One region of the Aquitalea magnusonii genome, then DNA from elsewhere that is predicted to be linked to it. Evidence: predicted binding sites of a transcription regulator. Region 1 holds the regulator's gene; each other region holds the start of a gene.
The links. The regulator sigma-54, encoded in region 1, starts transcription at its own class of promoters, with help from an activator protein. The targets are predictions, from matches to a motif close to CTGGCACGCTTCATGCTT.
Positions count from the first base shown of each region.

Region 2: the regulator sigma-54 is predicted to act here: its motif matches at 1,509-1,526, upstream of glnL (nitrogen regulation protein NR(II)).
Region 3: the regulator sigma-54 is predicted to act here: its motif matches at 1,548-1,565, upstream of DLM_RS13085 (circularly permuted type 2 ATP-grasp protein).

Region 1 covers NZ_AP018823.1:247,120-250,917, reverse strand. The annotation lists gene DLM_RS01280 (KdsC family phosphatase) at 1-236, shown strand, start outside; gene lptC (LPS export ABC transporter periplasmic protein LptC) at 233-793, shown strand; gene lptA (lipopolysaccharide transport periplasmic protein LptA) at 783-1,337, shown strand; gene lptB (LPS export ABC transporter ATP-binding protein) at 1,334-2,065, shown strand; gene DLM_RS01260 (RNA polymerase factor sigma-54) at 2,069-3,490, shown strand; gene hpf (ribosome hibernation-promoting factor, HPF/YfiA family) at 3,563-3,798, shown strand, end outside.
Region 2 covers NZ_AP018823.1:3,252,635-3,256,432, forward strand. The annotation lists gene glnA (type I glutamate--ammonia ligase) at 1-185, shown strand, start outside; gene DLM_RS15490 (BLUF domain-containing protein) at 292-714, opposite strand; gene DLM_RS15495 (DUF4124 domain-containing protein) at 978-1,463, shown strand; gene glnL (nitrogen regulation protein NR(II)) at 1,564-2,619, shown strand; gene ntrC (nitrogen regulation protein NR(I)) at 2,646-3,798, shown strand, end outside.
Region 3 covers NZ_AP018823.1:2,759,790-2,763,587, reverse strand. The annotation lists gene DLM_RS13090 (alpha-E domain-containing protein) at 1-73, opposite strand, end outside; gene DLM_RS13085 (circularly permuted type 2 ATP-grasp protein) at 67-1,512, opposite strand; gene DLM_RS13080 (roadblock/LC7 domain-containing protein) at 1,874-2,236, opposite strand; gene DLM_RS13075 (hypothetical protein) at 2,286-2,918, opposite strand; gene DLM_RS13070 (GTP-binding protein) at 2,921-3,463, opposite strand; gene DLM_RS13065 (hypothetical protein) at 3,482-3,798, opposite strand, start outside.

The sequences.
Region 1 (3,798 bases):
AGGCAGATGTCACCCTGGAACAATGCGCCTTCATCGGTGACGACCTCATCGACCTGCCGGTATTGCGCCGGGTTGGCCTGGCGGTAGCCGTACCCGCTGCGCCCACACTGGTACGCCAGCACGCCCACTATGTCACCGGCTTCCCCGGCGGCCAGGGCGCGGTGCGGGAACTGGCCGAGCTCATCATGCAGGCACAGGGCAATTTTGACGCTATTCTGGCACGGTATCTGGCATGATCCGCTCGCACCGTCTGTTTCCCATTCTGCTGATTCTGATTACTGGCCTGCTTACCGTCTGGCTGGACGTGGTATCCCGCTGGCAACCCAACAAGCGCGACCTGGACCCCAATAAGCCCGAGGTGGTTGCCGATGGCGTGATGGCCACCCGCTTTGACCCCAAGGGCATGTTGCAGGAAAAGCTGATCGCCGGTCGCATGTGGCAATACCCGGATCGCACCGAATCCTATTTTGAAAGCCCGGACCTGCAAAGCTACAAAAACGGTGTTCTGGCCTATCACGCCATTGGCGAGAGCGGTCGCTATAACAGCAAGACCAAGCAGGCACTGTTCGACAAGAAAGTCACGCTGATCCAGCCCGCCACGGCCAATCAGCAGGAAACCCGCGTGATCAGCAGCAATATGCGTATCGATACCATACGCCATATTGCCCAGTCCGAAGCCCTCACCCACTTCTACTACGGCAAGTCCAGCGGCAGCGCCGTCGGCTTCATCTACCAACAGCAGGCCGGCCAGTTGCAACTGCTGTCCAATGCAAAGGTCACTTATGAAAAATAACTGCCGCCGCTTTATCCGGCTGGCCTGGCTGGCACTGAGCCTGGGCACCGTCCAGACTGCCCATGCCGAAAAGGCTGACCGTGACAAGCCCATCGAAATCAGCGCTGACCGCGGCAATCTCGATCAGCTCAAAGGCGTCACCGTATGGCAAGGCAATGTCATCATCATCCAGGGTACGCTCAAGCTCAATGCCGACCGCGCCACCGTCAGCCAGGACAAGCAGGGGAACCAGACCATGCAAGCCACTGGTCGCCAGGTAACGTTCCGCCAGAAAATGGATGGCAAGAACGACTGGATTGAAGGCCAGGCCAACCAGCTGGATTACAACACCGTCACCCATGTCGCCGTCCTCACCGGCAATGCCCGTGTCAAGCGCGGCAATGATCTGGTCATCGGCAACGTGATTACCTACAACACCGAAACCGAGATGTATGAGGTCAGCAGCGGAGCCAGCAGCAACGGTGGCCGCGTCACCGCCATCATCCAGCCCAAGCCCAGGGATAACAGCCCTGCCGCCAAGAAACCCGACGGAAACGCACCATGAGCGGCCCCAGCATTCTGAAAGTCGAGCGACTGAAAAAGCGCTTCAAGAAACGCACGGTGGTCAAGGATGTGGCCCTGCAGATTCATAGCGGAGAAGTCGTTGGCCTGCTCGGCCCCAACGGTGCCGGCAAAACCACCAGCTTTTACATGATTGTCGGCCTGATCGGCGCAGATGAAGGCGAAATCACACTGGATGGCAACAGCATCACCCACCTGCCGATTCACCAGCGCGCCCGCCTCGGCCTGGGCTACCTGCCGCAAGAAGCCTCGATTTTCCGCAAGATGACGGTGGAGGAAAACATCACCGCCGTACTGGAAATTGCCGGTTACAAAGGCGACAAGCTGGAACAGGAACTCAGCCTGCTGCTGGACGACCTCAACATCGCCCACCTGCGCGAAAGCAATGCGCTGGCGCTATCCGGCGGCGAAAGACGCCGGGTGGAGATTGCCCGTGTACTGGCCACCCGGCCACGCTTCATCCTGCTGGATGAACCTTTTGCCGGGGTGGATCCGATTGCCGTCATCGACATCCAGAAAATCATCACTTTCCTGCAACAGCGTGGCATCGGCGTACTGATTACCGACCACAACGTCCGGGAAACCCTGCGCATCTGCGACCGGGCCTACATCATCAGCGATGGCTCGGTGCTGGCATCCGGCAAGCCGGAAGAACTGGTCAACAACGAGAAAGTGCGCCAGGTTTACCTGGGTGAGCACTTCCACCTGTAAACCATGAAACAGTCACTACAGCTCCGGGTTTCACAGCAACTCACCCTCACTCCGCAACTGCAACAGTCGATCAAGCTGCTGCAGTTGTCCACGCTCGACCTGCAAACCGAGGTGGAGCGCTTCTTGCTGGACAATCCCATGCTGGAGCGCGGCGACGACCTGCCCGCAACAGACAGCCCCAGCAGCGAAACGGCCAGCAGCGGCGAAGAATCCACCACCCCGGCCTCCGACAGCAGTGATGGCGACAGCCACAGCGAGAGCAGCGGCGAACTGACCGACTGGGGTAGCGGCAGTCGCCGTAATGATGGCGACGATGAATTCGACCCCATGCTCAACGTCCCCTGCCCGGTCAGCCTGCGCGAACACCTGCTGGCGCAATTGGGAGAACTTACCCTCCCCACCCGCGATCAGGCCATCGTGCAGCTACTGATCGAAGAGCTGGACGACAACGGCTTTCTGAGCGTGGATCTGGAAGAGCTGGCCAGCAATCTGCCGCTGGAACTGGAACTGGAAAGCGACGAACTGATGGTCGGCTTGCGCCTGCTACAGCAATTCGACCCCGCCGGCATCGCTGCGCGCAGCCTTGCCGAATCGCTCAGCCTGCAACTGGACCGCCTGCCCCGGCAAGAGCCCGGCCATGCGCTGGCACGCAAGATTGTGGCCGAACACCTCACCTTGCTTGGCAACCGCGATTACACCCGCCTCAAGCGCATCCTGGGGGTGGATGACGACGCCATCCGCCAGGCCCAGCAACTGATTGCCAGACTCACCCCGCACCCTGCAGCCGGCTTTGGCGGCGAAGACGTACACTATGTCATTCCCGATGTCACCGTGCGCAAACGCCGTGGCCACTGGGTGGCAGAACTGAACAACGGGGCAGTGCCACGCCTGCGCGTCAATCAGCTATACGCACAGATGCTGTCGGAAAACCGCAGCGGCGCAGGAGAACTCACCGGTCGGCTGCAAGAAGCAAAATGGCTGGTCAAGAACATCCAGCAACGATTTGACACCATTCTGAAAGTGTCAGAAGCTATAGTCGAAAGACAGCAAGCGTTCTTTGAACACGGTGAAGTGGCCATGCGCCCGCTCATCCTGCGCGACATCGCAGACGAGCTGGGACTGCATGAATCCACGGTCTCACGCGTCACCACCCAGAAATACCTGCTCTGCCCGCGCGGCCTGTTTGAGCTGAAATACTTTTTTGGCAGCGCCCTGGAAACAGACAGCGGTGGCGAATGCTCGGCCACCGCCATCAAGGCCCACATCCGCCGCATGATTGATGGCGAGAACCCGGCCAAGCCACTTTCCGACAGCGCCATCGCCGATGAACTGGGCAAACAAGGCATACAGGTTGCAAGACGCACCGTTGCGAAGTATCGTGAAGCTATGCAGATACCGCCGGTCAATCTGCGCAAGGCACTGTGAAACACGCCTTGTAAGAATATCCGCTCGCCCGGCCGACCCGACCGGGCAGTCAACACAAGAAGGAGTTAGGGTATGAACCTCAAAGTAACCGGTCTCCACCTCGAAGTAACCCCGGCACTGCGTGAATTTCTGGAAAGCAAGCTGGAACGTATCACCCGCCATGTCGACCATGTGATCGACGTCACCGTCACGCTGTCGGTGGACAAGCTGGTGCAGAAAGCGGAAGTCAACGTTCACCTATCCGGCAAGGATATCCACGTAGAAGCCACCGACTCCGACATGTACGCTGCCATCGATGCGCTGATGGA
Region 2 (3,798 bases), 1.8 Mb from region 1:
CGACCGTGTGCGCCAGCCTGGACGAAGCCCTGGCTGCCCTGGACGCAGACCGCGACTTCCTGACCCGTGGCGGTGTGTTCTCCAACGAATGGATCGACGCCTACATCGAACTGAAGATGCAGGAGGTCAACCTGACCCGCATGACTACCCACCCGGTAGAATTTGCGATGTACTACTCCCTGTAATCAGGCAGCGGCGTCCACGGACGCCTTGCCGGATGCACAAAGCCCGCACAAGTACTACCTGTGCGGGCTTTTTCATGGCTGCCAGCCCGGCTTGCTCGGGCGAGGTTCATTCCGGCAAGCCGGCAAAAGCCTTGAGCATGGCCAGACCATCCTGCGGTGCGATGATCAACTGGCTGACATCAAATGCCGGGTCAAACACCGGGGCAAACTGGGGGAAGCGGGCCAACTCTTCCGGGCGCGGGGTGTGAAACCCCATATACCAGTGGCCGAACTCACGTTGCTTGCACTCAGTCCGAAACAGCGACTCCACCTGATGATGCCGCCTATCCTGGCCAATGCGCCGAAAGGTAGCCTCAACCACGGCCTCCTCACCTTCAAGCAACTGCAGGAAACAGCCATCCCGGTATAACAGCAGGCCGGTAATCTGGTTGGCCTGATTATTGATGACTGACTGGTCGAGAATGGCTGTTAGTTCAGCAGGCGCCAGGGAAGCACTAGCCTTGCTGGAATAAAGCAACTGAATCAACATGCACAAAGCTTCCTTATAGGTGACGGGTCAACACCGGTCCTGACGGATACCGCGCTATCAAAGGATGTTGTGTCCAGCACTGCAGGCCGATTGCGGATTGTCCATGATATTGGCAAGTAGCGCGCATGAAGCGCATGCTGCCGCATTCCCGGTCATCTGGCAAATTGCCTCCTCTTGTTCCGGCAATGCAGATGTGACGTGCGCCAGCCTTTTGCTTATCATAGCGTCACGTCCACCCGTTTTCTCCGCTAATGCCCAAAACCATGAAAACGCTTGCCTTCTGCCTGCTGCTGACCTGCAGCCTCGCCCAGGCCGAGGTATACAAATACGTCGATGCCAACGGCAATGTCACCTTCACCAATGTGCCGATCAAGGGTGCCAAGCCCATGCATCTGGCACCGCTGTCCACCTATGGCGGCGGCGGTTCCAGTAAACCGCGCGCAGCAGGCAATAGCCGATCGGCCTCGACACCGGATGGCTACCCCAGCGTGGACAACGGCACCCAGTCCAAGCGTGATGAGGGCAGGCGCAAGATACTGGAAGGCGAGCTGTCCAACGAGAAAAAGGCACTGGCTGATGCACAAAAAGCCTATACCGAAGGTGCCGCCACTCGCAACGGCGACGAAACCCGTAATTACCAGAAATACCTGGATCGGGTACAGAAACTAAAGGACGCCGTGACCGAGCGACAGAAGAACGTGGATGCCTTGCGCCGCGAATTGGGGCAGTCCGCGTCATCTGCACAATAATGGTGCATCATTAAGGCCGATTTCGTGCATCCGCTGTGCTCTGGCTTGGCGTGCTTATTGCTAACAGCTACAGGCACAGCCCCATCCGATTCGGAGCACCATGAACTCTCCCAGCTTTGCCGGTCTGGAATTACTCGATACGCCGGTACTGATTGCCCATGCCGACGGCAGTCTCGAGTTTGCCAATCCCGCTTGTGAAAACCTGCTCGCCATAGGCCGGCGCGAGCTGCTGCGCCACACCCTGTTCGAGTTGCTGCAGGACAGCCCTGCCTTGCGGCAAGCGCTGACGACCGCGCTACAACACAATTCCAGCTATATCGAGCACGACCTGGAGCTGCGTACGCCGCATGGTGAGCAGCCGCTGCATATCGCCCTGTCAGTGACGCCGATTGATGCGGAAGGCCGGCTGGCGCTGGTCGAGCTGCGACCGCTGGATCAGCAACTGAAAATTGCCAATGAAGAGCGGCTTTTGCTGCAACAACAGGCTAATCGCGAGCTGATTCGTAACCTGGCGCATGAAATCAAGAACCCCTTGGGGGGAATCCGCGGTGCGGCCCAGTTGCTGGAGCATGAGCTGTCAGACCGGCCGGAGCTGAAGGAATACACCGAAGTCATCCAGGAAGAAGCGCTGCGCCTGCAATCGCTGGTAGACCGTCTGCTGGCCCCGCATCGCCGCCATGTGCGCAGCGAAATCAATATCCACGAAGTGCTGGAACGGGTGCGCAGCATTGCGCTGGCCGAGTATCCGCAGGGTCTCACCATCCGCCGCGATTACGACACCAGCCTGCCGCAGATGGTGGCCGACAAGGAGCAATTGATCCAAGTGGTGCTCAACATCGTCAAGAATGCCATTCAGGCGATGAAGGCCAAGGGCGAGGTGATTTTGCGTACCCGCGTTGCCCGGCAAGTCACCCTGGCACGCAAGCGTCATGGGCTGGCATTAAAATTGCAGATTGTCGACAACGGCCCCGGCATTCCGGAAGAAATCAGGGATCACATTTTCTATCCCCTGGTCACCGGACGCGCCGAAGGCACTGGTTTGGGGCTGACATTGGCCCAGGCCTATGTGCATCAGCATGGCGGTAGCATCGAATTTGAATCCCGCCCCGGCCAGACCTGCTTTACCGTGATGCTGCCTTTCAGCAACACGGATTGAACTCAATTACAGAAACGAGGGCTGCTATGAATAACCCGGTGTGGATCATCGATGACGACAAGGCCATCCGCTGGGTACTGGAAAAGGCGCTTGGCCGCAGCGGCATCGGCTTTGACAGCTTTTCCAGTGCCGATGACGCACTCAACGCCCTGTACGACAATACGCCGCGCGTCATCATTTCCGACATTCGCATGCCGGGGACGGACGGCCTGAAATTCCTTTCCAAGGTAAAGGCGGATCACCCGCAATTGCCGGTCATCATCATGACCGCGCATTCCGACCTGGACTCCGCCGTTGCCGCCTTTCAAGGTGGTGCCTTCGAATACCTGCCCAAGCCCTTTGATGTCGACCAGGCGGTGCAACTGATCGAGCGCGCACTGGCGGAAAGCAATAGCCAGATCGAAGCCACTGGCGGGGTGGAAGCCATGCCAGTGCTGCTAGGCCAGGCTCCCGCCATGCAGGACGTGTTCCGCGCCATTGGCCGCTTGTCACAATCGCACGTCACCGTGCTGATTACCGGCGAGTCCGGTACCGGCAAGGAGCGGGTGGCCGAAGCGCTGCATCGCCATTCGGTGCGCTCCAGCAAGCCTTTCATTGCCCTGAATACCGCAGCCATTCCCAAGGATTTGCTGGAGTCCGAGCTGTTTGGCCATGAAAAAGGCGCGTTTACCGGCGCGCTGGCCACCCGGCGCGGTCGTTTTGAAGAGGCGGAAGGCGGCACGCTGTTTCTGGATGAAATCGGCGACATGCCCACCGAGCTGCAAACCCGCTTGCTGCGCGTGCTGTCGGACGGACACTTTTACCGCGTGGGCGGCCATGTGCCGATCAAGGCCAATGTGCGGGTGATTGCCGCCACCCACCAGAATCTGGAAGACCGGGTCAAACGCGGCCTGTTCCGGGAGGACCTGTTCCACCGCCTGAACGTGATCCGCCTGCGTCTGCCGCCCTTGCGCGAACGGCGCGAGGACATCCCGCTGCTGACCCGCCATTTCCTGGCCAAGAGCGCCAGCAGTCTGGGCGTTGAGCCCAAGCGCCTGACCGAAGCGGCCATGGAAGTGATCAAGTTCCACAGCTTTACCGGTAATGTGCGCGAACTGGAAAACCTGTGTCAGTGGATTACCGTGATGGCACCGGGCCAGCAGGTGGAAGTGGGCGACTTGCCCGCCGAACTGCGCGAAC
Region 3 (3,798 bases), 2.3 Mb from region 1:
AGCGCGCGGTGTTTTCGGCGCGTTCCATATTGCGTGCCATCCAGTACAGGCACCCTGCCATTCGGCTTAGCATGTGATGTCCTCCTTCAGAATCCAGGTGTCCTTGGTGCCGCCGCCTTGCGACGAGTTGACCACCAGCGAGCCTTCGCGCAGGGCGACGCGGGTGAGGCCGCCGGCCACCAGTTGTACTTTCTTGCCCGACAGCACAAAGGGGCGCAGGTCGATATGGCGCGGCGCAATGCCGGCTTCGACGAAAGTGGGGCAGGTGGACAGCGACAGCGTGGGCTGGGCGATAAAGTTGGCCGGGTCTTCCAGAATGCGCAGCCGGTAGGCTTCGATCTCGTCCTGGCTGGCGGCAGGGCCAACCAGCATGCCGTAGCCACCGGCACTGTGGACTTCCTTCACCACCAGTTCGGGCAGGTGCGCCAGTACATAAGCCAGATCATCCGGCTTGCGCAACTGCCAGGTGGGTACGTTGTGCAGGATGGGTTCTTCGCCCAGATAAAAGCGGATCATGTCCGGCACATAGGGGTAGATGGACTTGTCATCCGCCACGCCGGTGCCCACCGCATTGCATACGCTGACGCGGCCTTCGCGGTACACCGACATCAGCCCCGGCACGCCCAGCATGGAGCCGGCATTGAAGGCCAGCGGGTCCAGGTAGGCATCATCCAGCCGGCGGTAGATCACATCCACCCGCTGCGGGCCGGAGGTGGTGCGCATGTAGACATGGCCGTTCTTGACGAACAGGTCCTGCCCTTCCACCAGCTCCACCCCCATCTGGCTGGCCAGGAAGGCGTGCTCGAAATAGGCGCTGTTGTACTGGCCGGGGGTGAGCACCACCACGGTGGGATTATCCACCTCGGCCGGTGCCACCGAGCGCAGGGTGTCCAGCAGCATATTGGGGTAGTGTTCCACCGGCGTGATGTCGTGGTTGGCAAACAGCTCGGGAAACAGCCGCATCATCATCTTGCGGTTTTCCAGCATGTAGCTCACCCCGGACGGGGTGCGCAGATTGTCTTCCAGCACGTAAAAGCCGCCGTCGCTGTGGCGGATGATGTCCACCCCGGCGATATGGGCGTACACCTGGCGTGGCAGATCTATGCCCTGCATGGCCAACTGGTAGCCGGCATTGGTGAGAATCTGCTCCGGCGGGATGATGCCGGCCTTGAGGATGTCCTGCTCGTGGTAGATATCGTGCAAGAAGCGGTTGAGCGCCGTGACGCGCTGGATGCAGCCTGCTTCCAGCGTTTTCCACTCGCTGGCGGAGATGATGCGTGGAATGGTATCGAACGGGATCAGCCGTTCGGACCCGCTTTCATCGCCATACACGGCAAAGGTGATGCCGACGCGGCGAAACAGGGTGTCGGCTTCGCTTTGCTTGTCGCGCAGCCAGGCCAGCGGTGCCTGGTTAAGCCAGTTGGCGAAACGCTGGTAGGACGGACGGGTGTCCTGATCCGGTGCCAGCATTTCGTCGTAGTGGGTGTGGTCTAGCGGTGTAATCTGGTGCATCGCGCATTCCCCCTTGATGGCTTGTATTGGGGGTAAGGCAATAAGCATGCCCAAAAATGCCGGGCAACCGTCATTTTGACCGTGATACCGGCAGGGACGGGGCTGGCTGAGCGTAAACCACGGTGCGGGCGGGTGGGGAAAAGTCGTGCCGATGCCGTTTTTTCAGCCCGGCATTATGTGCTGATTGATTAATGTTGCTGTAAAAAATACAGAAAAATGACGGCAATGCACCTTAATGACACACGGGTGCAAACTGTGGTGCAAGCTGCGGTTGACAATGGTGCAGAGGCAGCGCTGTCCGGAGCGGCGCTGCCGGGGCTGGCGGGCGTGAAGGCCACCGGCCACCGGTTGCCTGCAGGGCTCAGAGAATTTCTGCGATATTGCGCGCAGCGCGTTTGGCATCGAGGAAAATCAGGCCCAGCTTGGCTTCACGCCGGGCAATCACGGTGAGAACGGCATCCTTGCCGGCATAGCTCATCAGGATGTAGCCGTTGTCACCCTTCACCATTACCTGCTCCAGTTCGCCACGCGCCAGTTCCTTGGCGGTGCGCTCGCCCAGGGACAACATGGCGGCGGCCATGGCACCAACCCGGTCTTCATCCACGTCCTGCGGCAGCAGGGCGGCCATGGTCAGGCCGTCGGACGAGATGATGGCTGAGGCTTCGATATCGGCCGAGGCGCCGTTAAGGTCACTCAGGATGGACTTGAGCATCTGTTCACGCATGGTTTTCTCCAGTGGGTATTCTGTGGCCCGTATCGGGTTTGCTGCTTGTTCAAGCGTAACGACGGCTGAGCAACTCGATCAGCGTCACGAAGTGTTCATCCTGCAGGCGTGGCGTACCGCCAATGACCAGCACGAAAGACTGCTGCCCGACGTGCAGGGGGAAAAATCCCAGTTCGCTCTGCCCTGCCGGATTGCTGACCGACCAGGCGAGGCTGCTGATGTTGAGGTTGTTCTTCAACAGCAGGGCATGGCGGCGGTTAAGCGACATGATGTCGCCGGCCAGGGCGGCGATTTCCTCGGCCGACTCATGATGAAAGCCGGCGGTGGCGTAATACAGGCCATTGTCGTCGGCCAGCAGCGCCCGGCCGGTATCCGACAGCGCCGCCAGCAGTGCGGGTAGCTGGCTTTCCAGATTGACTGCCAGCGAAGGGCGCGGTGCCTCGGTGCCATGCACGAAGTCCAGCCGCTGCAGCCGGTACAGCGTTTCCAGGCCCTTTTCCAGATCGTTGTCGCTCCACTCGGCCAGCAAGGCCTCGGTTAGCGGCACGGAGTGGCCCAGCCGCAGGATCTGGGTGAGCAGCACGCGGGCGGCATCCTGTTCCGGGCTGGATACGGCATAGTAGGCGCCGGCCGGACTGGCAATCGGGTACAGCGCGTCCTTGAGTGCAAGGTTGTCTGACATGATCAGCTTTCCAGCCCGGGATCAATGGAGAACAGCAGGGCCAGCACCAGTTTTTTGACGTCCTCCCGGGAGCGGGCGTCAATTTCGAAAATGGGCGGGCGCATATCGAATTTTTCCAGCAGGGCGGCATAGGTTTCGATGCTGGGCGTGGCGCGCATATCGGTTTTGGTGACGCCAATCACCAGCGGTGCATCCTTGAGCATGTCGCGGAAGGCGTTGAGGAAAAACTGTAAATCCTTCACCGGATTGGCGCGGGTATTGTCCAGCAGCAGGATCAGGCCGATGCCGCCCTGGCTGAGGATGTCCCACATGAAGTCAAAACGTTCCTGGCCGGGCGTGCCATAGAGGTGAACCTTGGTGGTTTCATCCAGCATCAGTACGCCGTAGTCCAGTGCCACCGTGGTGGTGTCCTTGCGGTTGAGCGTCATGTCAGAGGCACGCGCGTCGGTGGTGACCGGCGCGATATCGCTGATGGCACCGATGGCGGTGGTTTTTCCCGCACCGACCGGGCCGGCAAAGATGATCTTGTTATCGTAAGCACGCATGGATTCGAGTTTTCCTGTTTACAGGCCGATGACTTTTTTGAGCAGACGGGACAGCAGATTGCCGTTGCCCGGTGCCGGTTTCACTGCCGGGGTGGCCGGGCTGTCGCTGGCAACCGTGGCGGCATTGCCGGCAGCGGCTGCCTTGACGGCGGGCCTTACCGGTTCGGTGGTGATCACCGACAGATTGCTGCCGCGGTTGGGGATGTCGAGAATCCCGATGCCGTAGGCCGCGGCCAGATAATTGAACAGATGTTCCGGTGGCACCTTGAGCAAACGGGTGATGAGTTTGAGATTGACCGGCGTGCGGGTCAGGAAGGCGGTAATGCGCATGGCCT